DNA from 2 places in the Halobacillus sp. B23F22_5 genome. Region 2 is predicted to be linked to the other one. Evidence: predicted binding sites of a transcription regulator. Region 2 holds the regulator's gene; the other holds the start of a gene.
The links. The regulator NrdR, encoded in region 2, represses ribonucleotide reductase genes. The targets are predictions, from matches to a motif close to AACACNATATATNGTGTT.

Region 1 (5,958 bases), on a different contig from region 2:
TATCCCTACCATAGTACCTGTACTACCAGTAGGCGCAACTGTTAGCAGATGAGAGTTACGGATGCCGTGTTCAAGGATTGATTCCCTGATGTCTTCGGGCATCTGTTTCATGTAACCGGTCTCGACAAAACGGCGACGTAGTTCCTGAGTTTCTTCCTCGCTTTCCCCGACTAAATACGGAAAGCTGCCCTTTTCCTTTGCTAGTTCGACGGAAGCGCGGTAAGCTGTTGTCGCTATCGTTTCAAATATCTCATCGACTAGTCTATTACCTTCGTCAGAGCCATATTCTGTTTCACAATATATTAACAGATCATGAAGTCCCATGACCCCAAGACCGACACGACGTTCACCAAGTGCCTGTTTGCGATTTTCTTCCAAAAAGTATGGTGTGGCGTCAATGACGTTGTCCTGCATACGGACACCTGTTTCGACTGTTTTCTTTAATTTATCGTAATCTACTTTTTTATTAGCCTTATCTGCCATAGCAGCCAGGTTAACTGCTGCCAAATTACAGACAGAGTAAGGAGCGAGAGGTTGTTCTCCACATGGATTTGTTGCAACTACCTTTTGACCATAAGCTGTAGCATTGGTTTTTTCATTGGCATTATCTATGAAAAAGATGCCAGGTTCAGCTGAGTAAGTGGCACAGATATTAATAAGGTTCCAAAGCTCTTTAGCTTTGATTTTCCGGTAGGTACGAACATCATAGCCTCTATCCTGCCACTCGCGTACATCTCCTACTTTATGCCACTCTTCATTATACTCTGCCATCTCCTGCTTCGTGTAATTTTCTACATCTGGAAAACGCAGATGGTAATCCTGATCATTTTCCACAGCTTCCATGAATTCCTTCGTGATGCAGACAGAAATGTTTGCACCGGTCAAGAAGTCTGGGTTATGAACGGTATATGTTCCTCCAGTCAACAACTTTTCTTCTGCTTCTCTGATCGCTTGTTCCGTGAAGCCGCCATAACCTGGCATGTTTTTATAGTTGACGACGCTTTGATACATATCTCGTTCAGTTTCTGTCAATGGAGTGAATTTCAATTTTTCCTGGGCTAACCGCTTGATTTGCTCATCTTCTGTATTTTCAATTAAAAAGCGAAGGATTCTTGGGTTCTGCATTTTAGAAATAATGAATTCCAGTACATCCGGGTGCCAATCTGAAAGCATGATCATTTGCGCTCCTCGTCTGGAACCACCTTGCTCTACGAGATGGGTCAGCTTGGCAATATCATCCAACCATGATACAGAACCTGATGATTTACCATTCACTCCCCTGGCAAGGGCGTTGCGGGGCCGTAGTGTGGAACCATTCGTTCCTACGCCGCCTCCGCGTGACATAATCTCCATCACCTGCTTACGATGGTCTGAGATTCCTTCACGGGAATCCTGAACAAATGGCATAACATAGCAATTGAAATAAGTAACATCTGTATTGGCACCAGCCCCGTATAAAACACGGCCTGCTGGTACAAAATTCAATTCAGAAAGCTCTTTGTAAAATTCTTTATACCAGGTTTGTTTGTTTTCAGGGACAGTCTCTACCTCTGCTAAACCTGCAGCATTACGCATGGCGATTTGTTCATAGAAAATCTCCAATGGTTTGTCGATGGTATCAAGATTACGGGTAACTATCCCTGTTTCCCGCTCCTTGTCGTTATCCAGGACATGGACGAACTCCTGCTCGACTTTGACTTTTGCTTTCTTCGCTTCCCAATCGATAGATTCAATAAACCCTAACCCCCGTGCCGGAAAGTTAGGATCTTCTTTGACAGTCAGTACCACAAAGTCTCCTTCACCTAATGTAAGTCTTTCAGTATCCTTGAATGCGTAGCGATCAAGCATTACAAGACGAGAAACACCTTTATGGGTTATTTTCATGTCTGGCTCTATTTCGTGAACCTGTGGAAATTGTCGAATATCTTTATTCAACCGCTCCACATCGATGTTTGTATGAGATTCCGCAGTTGTTGGCATCAGTGAACCTCTCCTTCACTATTTATTTTATTTAGGATTGGTGGTATTCTTCTTGTTGTTGGTATTTTTTAATTTCTACAAGTAACATACCACATCGAGAGATTCTTAATCAATATATTGTGTTCTTTTTTTAAAAAAGTACCAGATATTGTGTTTAGAACGAAATAAACTGCAATTGTCAATCGTAAAAAAGGTTGAAAATAATAGAGAAATAGAGATAACAATAGCAATTGCTTATTTTTATCTCCCAGATAAACTTTTTTATCGTTTGCAAATGACCGCGACTTTCTCCTCGGTGACAAAAACGTGTCTACATAGCATTAACAGTTAGTGGAAGAGTTATTTTTAACAAAAACTCTTTGAAAATTTGTCCAATCATCCATATAATAGATAAAGGAATAGACAAATGGGGGTATCAGTAAGATGGAATTATTGATTATAACGATTATTGTTCTGCTTGGATTTTGGTTATATAGATTTTTTAAAACCCGTAAAATTCTCACTACGTTGACGGAAGAGGAATTCAGACAAGGATATCGCAAAGCACAACTGATTGATGTAAGGGAGCCGAAAGAATTCAAAGGCGGCCATATCCTGGGGGCAAGAAATATACCATTATCTCAGTTGAATCATCGTCTTATCGAAGTCAGAAAAGATCAGCCTGTATACCTTTATTGCCAAAGCGGTGCACGCTCAGCTCGTGCCGCGGCAGTACTCCATAAAAAAGGTTACAGGGATTTGAATCAGCTGAAAGGCGGATTTAAACACTGGGGCGGAAAAATCAAACAAGGGTAATAAAAAAGCATCCGATAAAGGATGCTTTTTTAGTGTCTAGTAATTTATAAAATTTAATGATCGTGGATAACATTCTGCATTGGGCTGCATCCAGCTCCGACGCATAGGACGTGCTAGTGCCGATGTCGCCACAGGACGTGGCGTTTTCATCGGCCAGCGCCTACCCCCTCGAGGTCTTAAGTCAATCCTCTCTGTGACAACAAGCGTCACGGCGAGGATTGGCTTAAGCTTGTCGGGGGTGAACAAGGCGCTTGCGCTTTTGTTATGTGCTCAGTCTTTGTTATAGCGCAAAATCGGTTTTCTGGCTGCCGTTGTTTCATCCATTCGGCTGACCACTGTCGTATGAGGAGCTTCCTGGACAATTTCCGGATTCTCTTTAGCTTCATTGGAAATTTGAATCATCGCATCAATGAAAGCATCAAGTGTTTCCTTTGATTCTGTTTCTGTCGGCTCCACCATCAAGGCTTCCTCTACATTCAATGGGAAGTAAATAGTTGGCGGATGATAGCCGAAGTCCAACAGCCGTTTCGCAATATCAAGTGTCCTTACCCCTAATTTCTTCTGGCGTTTGCCTGATAATACGAATTCATGTTTACAATGCTGGGTAAAAGGCAACTCATATTCCTTCTCTAAACGCCTCATCATATAGTTGGCGTTCAACACAGCATGCTCACTTACTTTTTTCAGTCCTTCCGCTCCCATCGTCCGAATATACGTATAAGCACGAACGTTGATACCGAAGTTACCATAATACGGTTTTACCCGTCCGATAGACTTAGGGCGATCATAGTCAAATACATAGTGATTTTCTTTTTTTGTTAACACCGGCTTTGGAAGATAAGCCGCAAATTCTTCTGTAACACCTACTGGGCCGGAACCGGGTCCCCCACCGCCATGCGGGCCAGTAAAGGTTTTATGAAGGTTCAAGTGAACGACGTCAAACCCCATGTCTCCCGGACGAGCATATCCCAGGATGGCATTCAGGTTTGCGCCATCATAATAAAGCTTTCCACCTGCTTCATGAATGATTGCTGCCATTTCTAATATATGCTCTTCGAACAAACCTAGTGTATTTGGGTTAGTCAGCATCAATGCAGCTGTATCCTCTCCAACAACACGCTTTAAGTCTTCTAAATCAACCAAGCCGCGCTCATCTGATTTGACAGTTACAGCATCAAACCCTGCAACAGTTGCAGAAGCCGGATTCGTGCCATGGGCGGAATCAGGTACAATGACTTTCGTACGTCCATAATCACCATTTGCTTCGTGGAAGGCACGGATCATCATGAGTCCAGTCCATTCCCCGTGTGCCCCTGCTGCCGGCTGTAAAGTCACTGTATGCATACCGGTAATTGCTGCAAGGGTAGTTTGTAGGTCATACATCAATTCCAATGCCCCCTGCACCGTTTCTACCGGCTGATGAGGATGAATATGACTGAAGCCTGTCAGCCTCGCTACATCTTCATTCATTTTGGGATTATACTTCATAGTACAAGAACCAAGTGGGTAAAACCCTGAATCTACTCCATGGTTCCGTGTAGACAGTGCTGTATAGTGACGCATAATTTGCAACTCACTCACTTCTGGCAGGTCCGCTTCGTTTTTGCGGATGTAACGTTCATCCAGCATTTCTGTCATGTCTACCTCTGGGACATCCATCTCCGGAAGGCTGAAGCCTGTCCGGCTCTCTTGGCTATGTTCGAATATTAGTGGAAAATCTTGATTACTCATGTAAATCCCCCAATTCTTGCGCGAATTTGTCGATCTCTTCTTTAGAACGGACCTCCGTAACGGCGATCAGCATATGCCCTGAAAGCTCTTCATAATCGGCGCTTAGATCATACCCGCCGATGAAGCCTTTCTCAAGCAGCTTCTTGGTCGCTTTCTGGACATCGGTACCGAGATTGACGACAAGTTCATTGAAAAATGGCCCTTGGTAAGTAACTGATAGCCCATTACCTTCCAATGCTTTCTTCATATAGGCTGTCTTCTGGATATTCGTCCAAGCCATTTTTTTGACCCCTTGCTTTCCTAGTGAAGACATAGCAACCGATGAGGCAAGTGCGTTCAAAGCCTGGTTCGAACAAATATTGGATGTTGCTTTATCACGACGGATATGTTGTTCCCTCGCCTGCAAAGTCAATACAAACCCTCTTCTTCCCTGCTCATCTTTCGTCTGGCCGACCAAGCGTCCTGGTACTTTCCTCATCAGCTTCTTAGTCGTTGCAAAATATCCGCAATGCGGCCCTCCAAATTGTGCAGGGATTCCAAACACCTGTGCATCTCCTACGACAATATCCGCTCCAAATTCACCGGGCGGAGTCAAATAACCTAAGGCTAACGGATTACTGGAAACAATCATCATTGCTTTTTTCTGTGTATCAAGCAATTCTCTCACTTCTGCTAACGGTTCAATTTGACCGAAGAAATTAGGATATTGAATCACTACGCCGGCTGTGTTTTCATCCAGCTCTGAAGCCAGGGCTTCCAGATCAGTAATCCCCTCTTTATGGTCAATTTCAACTATTTCTACTCCTGGGCCATTCGCATAGGACTGGATTACCGCACGAGATTCCGGATGCACGGCACGGGATACAATCACTTTTTTCTTCTTAGTAGAACCAGCACTCAAGTTAACCGCTTCTGCCAACGCGGTTCCTCCGTCATACATGGAAGAATTGGCAACATCCATTCCGGTCAATTCACTAATCATGGTTTGGAATTCAAAAATTGCCTGCAGTTCCCCTTGAGAAATCTCTGGTTGATATGGCGTGTAAGCTGTATAAAACTCAGACCTGGAAATGACATGGTCCACGATTGATGGAATGTAATGGTCATAGACGCCCGCGCCAAGAAAGGAAGTATGTGATTTCAAGTTGACGTTGGTTTCTGCCAATCTGGTCAGTTCCTTTGTCAATTCAAACTCATTAGCCGGCGGCTTTATGTCCAGCTCTCCTTTGAATCTTACTTTTCCGGGGATATCTTTGAACAACTCTTCTGAATCTTTAACCCCAATCGTATCTAACATTTCCTGTTTGTCTCTTTCAGTCATTGGTAAATAACGAAACTCCATCATAAATCCCCCTGCCTGTTTGAATTAACCACGCTTATAGAAAGGTGTTTTGACTACTTCTGCTTTCAACTTCCGCTTACGTACTTGCACTTCGACCTCAGTACCAATTT
Region 2 (5,958 bases):
AATTGCTGTCCTTCAACATCAAGGTTCGGTGTATATCCAGGAAGAATATTGATACAACCCTCTAACGAAGGACATTTTTCACATTTTTTAGATTGACTATGATATTCATAAAGTTTCATCAGTTGTTTTTCTAATGATTGCTCATCCAATTCAGGATGATCACGCAATAGTCTGGATACTTCTTGGGAGGACAACAACTCTTGTTTTATCTTGGTAAAATGACCTTTGAAATTTTTATTTTCACGCATCCATTTCTTTAAAGAGGATTGTATCGGTTCCATCTTCCATCACACCCTGTTTATCAATTTCCGTTATTGGTGATCCGCTTAATGCGGGCAGCAATTTCTTCTTTATCAACTTTTTGTGAACCCTTTTTTTCTTCTTTCTGTTTCGTATCATTTTCCCGCTCTTTGAACCAATCCGGAATAATTTCTTTCGATTGTTTTTTAACTCGTCCTTTACTATTTTTACCCCATTGCTGATATTTCTGGTGTTCTGCTTTAGCCATTGTCATTGCCTGGCGCACCGTAGTGACATTCTTTCTTGCCCAATGGCTGGCGATTTTCTCCAAATAAGCTTTGGAGAGCTTCATATCGGTTTTCAATAATACGTAGTGGACGAGTACATTCATTACTCCAGGTGATAATCCCTGTTCTGTCATAACATCACGAATCAATTTCAAATCCTGGGCAGAAGCTTCATTACCGGAAGATAAGTCTTCGAGCAATTCCTTGGGAGACTTTCTTTCCAGCATAGCGATAAACTGATCTTCCTTTGTAGCATTTCCATCTACATTTGGATCTTCAGTGACTTTTTCCTTTTTTTCTATGGTTTTAAGGGAGGTGACTTTGCCTTTTTTTGGCGAAAGGTCATGACAAGCTTCTTTTAATTCCTCCACGATCAATTGATTCTCTTCATTCAAAGCCCAGCCAATAGCTTTTTCAAGTTCCTGTGAGGATAGATCATACAAAGAAGCAAGCTGCATCATAATCCGTTTATGGCGTACAGTCAATATCTTCTCAGCGGGATACATCTTTTCTTTGAGTGACTGGTATATATAGGTAAAGTCAATTCGGTCATTTTCAAGATATGGGCCAGAGGCTGTTTGCAGCTTTACAATATTTGTTTCTTTTTCTGGCATTCTTGCTGTGAAAGCTGGTCCAGATTTCTGGTAGCCATGAAAAATTTCATCGAACGATGCAGTAACATTTTCACATTGTTCCAAAGGATATTTTTCTTTAAGGAAACGATCACGTAAACGACTGTATTTGTCAGCTCCCAATTCGTGGTTCAGCAATAAGGACAACATGTCATCATAAAAAAATTGTTCTGGTGAAAATGGAGGCTGCAATTCATATATATAGCAGGTACGTCCTTCTTCTTCTGTGGAAAACGTCTGCATAAGACCGATGGCTTCCAACTTTCTGCGTGCTTCATAAATATGATCCAGAGGGACTGCCAAATAATTCATCAGTGTATGGTGCGAATGGATTTCAGGCTTCGAGGATAAATCATGTTCACTCAACAGTGTTTGGTAAAGCGTGATTGCTTCCATACCTATGATGGGTTGATATAAATGAGATAAAGACATGCCGAAATCTCTCGGAACCACGCCATTCAACTGCACACTATATCCATCTACAGGCAATATCTTACCAATCGATTGATTCATCTCCCCACCCCCTGTTTTTTTCGTAATTAGAAGAAAAAAGAGCCCGGTTGTAGCTCCGGACATCAATCCTCACGTTTGATTAAATCTTTCAGCTCATCTAAGAAGACATTGATATCTTTGAATTGACGATAAACCGATGCGAACCGGACATAAGCGACATCATCTACCTTAGAAAGTCGCTCCATCACCATTTCTCCAATATCCTCACTCAATACTTCAGCATTACCCTGATTTCTTAATTCTTTTTCTACTTCCAAGGCAATTTTCTCGATTTCTTCTAATGCGACAGGCCTTTTTTCACAAGCTTTTATCAACCCGCGCATCAGTTTTTCACGACTGAATTCTTCCCTTGTCCCTTCTTTTTTGACAACAATCAACGGAACCTCTTCAATCCGTTCAAAGGTAGTAAAACGAAAACCACATTGTTCACATTCCCTGCGCCTGCGAATCGCTCTTCCTTCCTCTATCGGACGTGAATCCAGTACTTTTGTATTCTTGAATTGACAATTTGGGCATCTCAATTACTATCATCTCCACCGCTATACAACAAGCATTTATTCTATTGATTCAATTTATTAGCCATCGAAGATTCAATATAAGTCAAACGTTTCTTCAGCTTTTCATTTAACTGGATAATCAGATTACGGCTAAAGCCGAAGTCTACCGGTCCGCCTGATTCCGTGGTCACAGAAAAGTCCACCGCGGTACGGAACGGTTTTACCATTACGATACTAGCTACAATAAATGCCTTCTTTTTGCCTTTATAATTAACACTTATCTCCCCATGTTCTTCTGACGTCGAAAGGATTGTAAATGCTTCACTATCGAAAATTTCCTTCACAGCTTGCAAGGCTTTATCTTTAGTAGTCTTAAAATAGTGTGTCTGTAATGCTTCATCCTGATGATGTTCTCTTGTCTCTGAATGGCTGGTGAAATATTTCGAAACAAACTTTTTCATGGTAATCTCCTTCTCTATTAACCTTTCCCGACATATACTTATTTCATTTTAACATGTTTTTTGGTCGAGCATAAACGACGACAGCAAAAAATGTCGGATATTATGTCGTAATTTATATCAAAAAAAGCCACAAGACACTAGGTCTGTGGCTTTTCCCATTTTATTACAAGGCTTTGGATTGTTTGACTTCAACTGGACCCATTCCTCTGGGTACTTCAACGCTCTCGTTCGTTTGTGCATCTAGTGCTTCGACAATATAATCGGCTGCTACGTTAGGATCAATACGATCCCCACAGGTATAAACATCAATACTTGCATAGCCATGTTCTGGGAAGCTGTGAATTGTCAAGTGAGATTCTGAAATAATGACTACCCCGCTTACTCCATGAGGTGCAAATTTGTGGAAAGCTACCTCTCTCACTTCAGCTCCAGCCCTTAGTGCAGCATCTACAAATACTTTTTCAATATAGTTAATATCGTTCAATTTATCCATATTGCAGTTCCATAATTCTGCAATAACATGTCTTCCCATTGTATCCATAATATGAATCCCCCTTTTAGCGGTTAAAAATCGACTTCCAAATACTTCGGAAATAACTACCACGGGGGAAAGTTAGTCCAGAGAGGTCCTAACCCTTTGAGTAGCCATCTGATTACTAGAATTCAGAAGTTCAAAGAAATTATATACGGTTTGCCCCTATTTTGCAAGATAATTATTTAAAGGCAGAAGACAAACCAAGTGTTGATTCATATTATAAATGACTTGCGCTTCATTTGGCTAATTTTATGATACCCTTGCTTCTTTCTTTTGAAGCAATTTGCTTCCGACATGCTTTGCAAGATCCACAACACGGCAGGAATAACCCCATTCATTATCGTACCAGGCCAGCACTTTGACTTTTCTGTCACCCATCACCATTGTAGACAAACCATCGATGATAGATGAGTATTCAGATGTCGTATAATCAATGGAAACCAGTGGTTCATCACTGTAATGTAATATGCCCTTCAAACCATGATCAGCTGCATTTTTGAACGTTTCATTGATCAACTCAGCGGTCACATCCTGTTCTAAATCCACTACCAAATCGACAAGCGAAACGTTTGGTGTTGGTACACGTAAAGCCATCCCATGTAATTTTCCATTCATATGGGGAATCACTTCTCCAAGCGCCTTGGCAGCACCAGTGGAGGTAGGGATGATCGATTGCGTACACCCACGGGCTCTACGCAAATCTTTATGTGGATTATCGACATTTTTCTGATCACCGGTAAATGCATGCACGGTTGTCATCAATCCATTTTCAATACCAAATTCATCATCAAGCACTTTTACTACTGGAGCAAGGCAGTTCGTTGTACAGGATGCATTCGAGATGACATCATGTTCGGCAGCATTATATTCCTCATCATTAACCCCCATGACGATCGTAGCATCTACCTGCTTGCCTGGTGCAGTAATGATTACTTTTTTAGCACCAGCTTCTAAGTGCAGACCTGCGTCTTCTTTTGTTTTGAATTTTCCTGTAGCTTCAATCACTACATCTATGTCAAGTTCATTCCACGGCAATTCACGAGGATCGCGTGTAGAGCAAAGTTTGATTTCTTTCCCATCTATTTCTAAGCTATTTTGAAGCGCTTTCACTTCTTTCCCAAAGCGCCCATGTACACTATCATATTTGATCATGTGAGCAAGTGTCTCTGAAGGATAGCTCGCATTGATGGCAACGACATCTAAAGTTTCATCCATCACTGCTCTGCGGAGTACCATCCTTCCAATTCTGCCTAGACCATTAATAGCGATGCGCGTTTGTTTCATAATAAGAGCCTCCCATATATATGATATACTTTTAATTACGATTAATCACAAATAGTATAACACATTGTAAGCAATTGTGGTCAATAAAGTTCGTGTTTTCATTAAAAAACGACGCTTTAATAGCGTCGTTCCCTAAAATTCTACTATATATTCATGAAATCACATTCCATTTTCTCAGAATGGCATTAAGCTGCTGATAGGACTCATGTTTTGTTCCATTATTGTCGATGACCTCATCAGCCATTTCCGCTTTCTTCTTAACAGGTAACTGAGCATTTATTCGTTGTATAGCTTCTTCTTGCACAGACCCATCCCTTTCCATCAGTCGTTCCAACTGGACATTCTCATCTGCATACACTACTAACGTCTTATCTACCAAATGAGTCAGTTCGCTCTCAAATAACAAAGGTATATCCATTACTACCGCCGGCACTTCCTGGTTACAAAAATGATCCCTGCGTTCGATCATACGCTTACGTACCGCCGGGTGGACAATATTATTCAATCGTTTCCTTTTGTCTTCCTCTTTAAAAACGATGGATCCTAATTTTTTGCGATCGATTGACCCATCTTCCCGCAAGATGGATTCACCGAATTCCGTGACAATTTCATGATAGGCTTTTTCTCCAGGAATAACGACTTCCCTGGATATTTTATCTGCATCGATAACTGGTATATCATAGTCATCAAACATTAATGAGACGGTACTTTTTCCACTGGCTATACTTCCTGTAAGTCCAATTACTAATGTCACCGAATTCCTCCTTATACTAACTTCGACATCCCTAAGAGTATTAACATGACTCCTGGTACAACAACTGCTTTATCCACCCATTTGCTCCGGCTGAAACGATTGCCGATTTTAAGACCGGCATAAAGCAAAAAACTTGTCATAAAACCGATGGATAAAGCGGTGGCTATAGCGGGAAGTTCCATGAAAGCAGCACTAATTCCTGCTCCTAACGTGTCTAATGACAACGCCAAAGCCAAGAGTACTGCCTCCCATCCTTTGATCGATCCTGAATTATCCATATCTGCTAACTCCGGGTCCTTCAATATATCTGCCGGGGCTGACCAGGAGGACATACTCTCTTCTTCTGAAGATTTTGAAGGCATGATCAATTGAATCAAGAACCATGCACCAAGTCCGATCAAAATAAATGCGCCTAAGTTTGCTGCTAAATGTTCTGGAAGAAAACGCCCCAGTAAGTTTCCAGCCGTAATAGCTCCATAGAAAATCACAGATGACAAGATGGCTATCATTGCTAATGGCAGAAAGGATAAGCGTATCTGCTTCAGCCCGTAAACCACTCCTAGTCCCAGGCTGTCCATACTGACAGCCATCACAAGTAAAAATAAAGTAGCATAGACTCCCATTGTACGATCTCCTTCAGCTATCTGGATATGAGATAGTATATGGGAATCTTTTCTTAGTGTGTTACTGCTGGCAGTACCTGCAATAATGAGTACCCCTGTTGCTTACCTTTATTTTTTCAATTGGTGTCCCAC

Region 1: ACGTN9_RS04215 (vitamin B12-dependent ribonucleotide reductase) is a predicted target of NrdR. The motif match lies at 2,118-2,135, and genes of this name have one in related genera.

What each region holds. Positions count from the first base shown of each region.
Region 1 is NZ_JBIEKI010000002.1:167,153-173,110, reverse strand. It holds gene ACGTN9_RS04215 (vitamin B12-dependent ribonucleotide reductase) at 1-1,980, opposite strand, end outside; gene ACGTN9_RS04210 (rhodanese-like domain-containing protein) at 2,404-2,775, shown strand; gene gcvPB (aminomethyl-transferring glycine dehydrogenase subunit GcvPB) at 3,046-4,506, opposite strand; gene gcvPA (aminomethyl-transferring glycine dehydrogenase subunit GcvPA) at 4,499-5,848, opposite strand; gene gcvT (glycine cleavage system aminomethyltransferase GcvT) at 5,873-5,958, opposite strand, start outside.
Region 2 is NZ_JBIEKI010000012.1:79,997-85,954, forward strand. It holds gene dnaI (primosomal protein DnaI) at 1-281, opposite strand, end outside; gene ACGTN9_RS15065 (replication initiation and membrane attachment family protein) at 302-1,672, opposite strand; gene nrdR (transcriptional regulator NrdR) at 1,735-2,193, opposite strand; gene ACGTN9_RS15075 (cytosolic protein) at 2,232-2,630, opposite strand; gene speD (adenosylmethionine decarboxylase) at 2,794-3,171, opposite strand; gene ACGTN9_RS15085 (glyceraldehyde-3-phosphate dehydrogenase) at 3,415-4,449, opposite strand; gene coaE (dephospho-CoA kinase) at 4,601-5,203, opposite strand; gene ytaF (sporulation membrane protein YtaF) at 5,215-5,826, opposite strand; gene mutM (DNA-formamidopyrimidine glycosylase) at 5,888-5,958, opposite strand, start outside.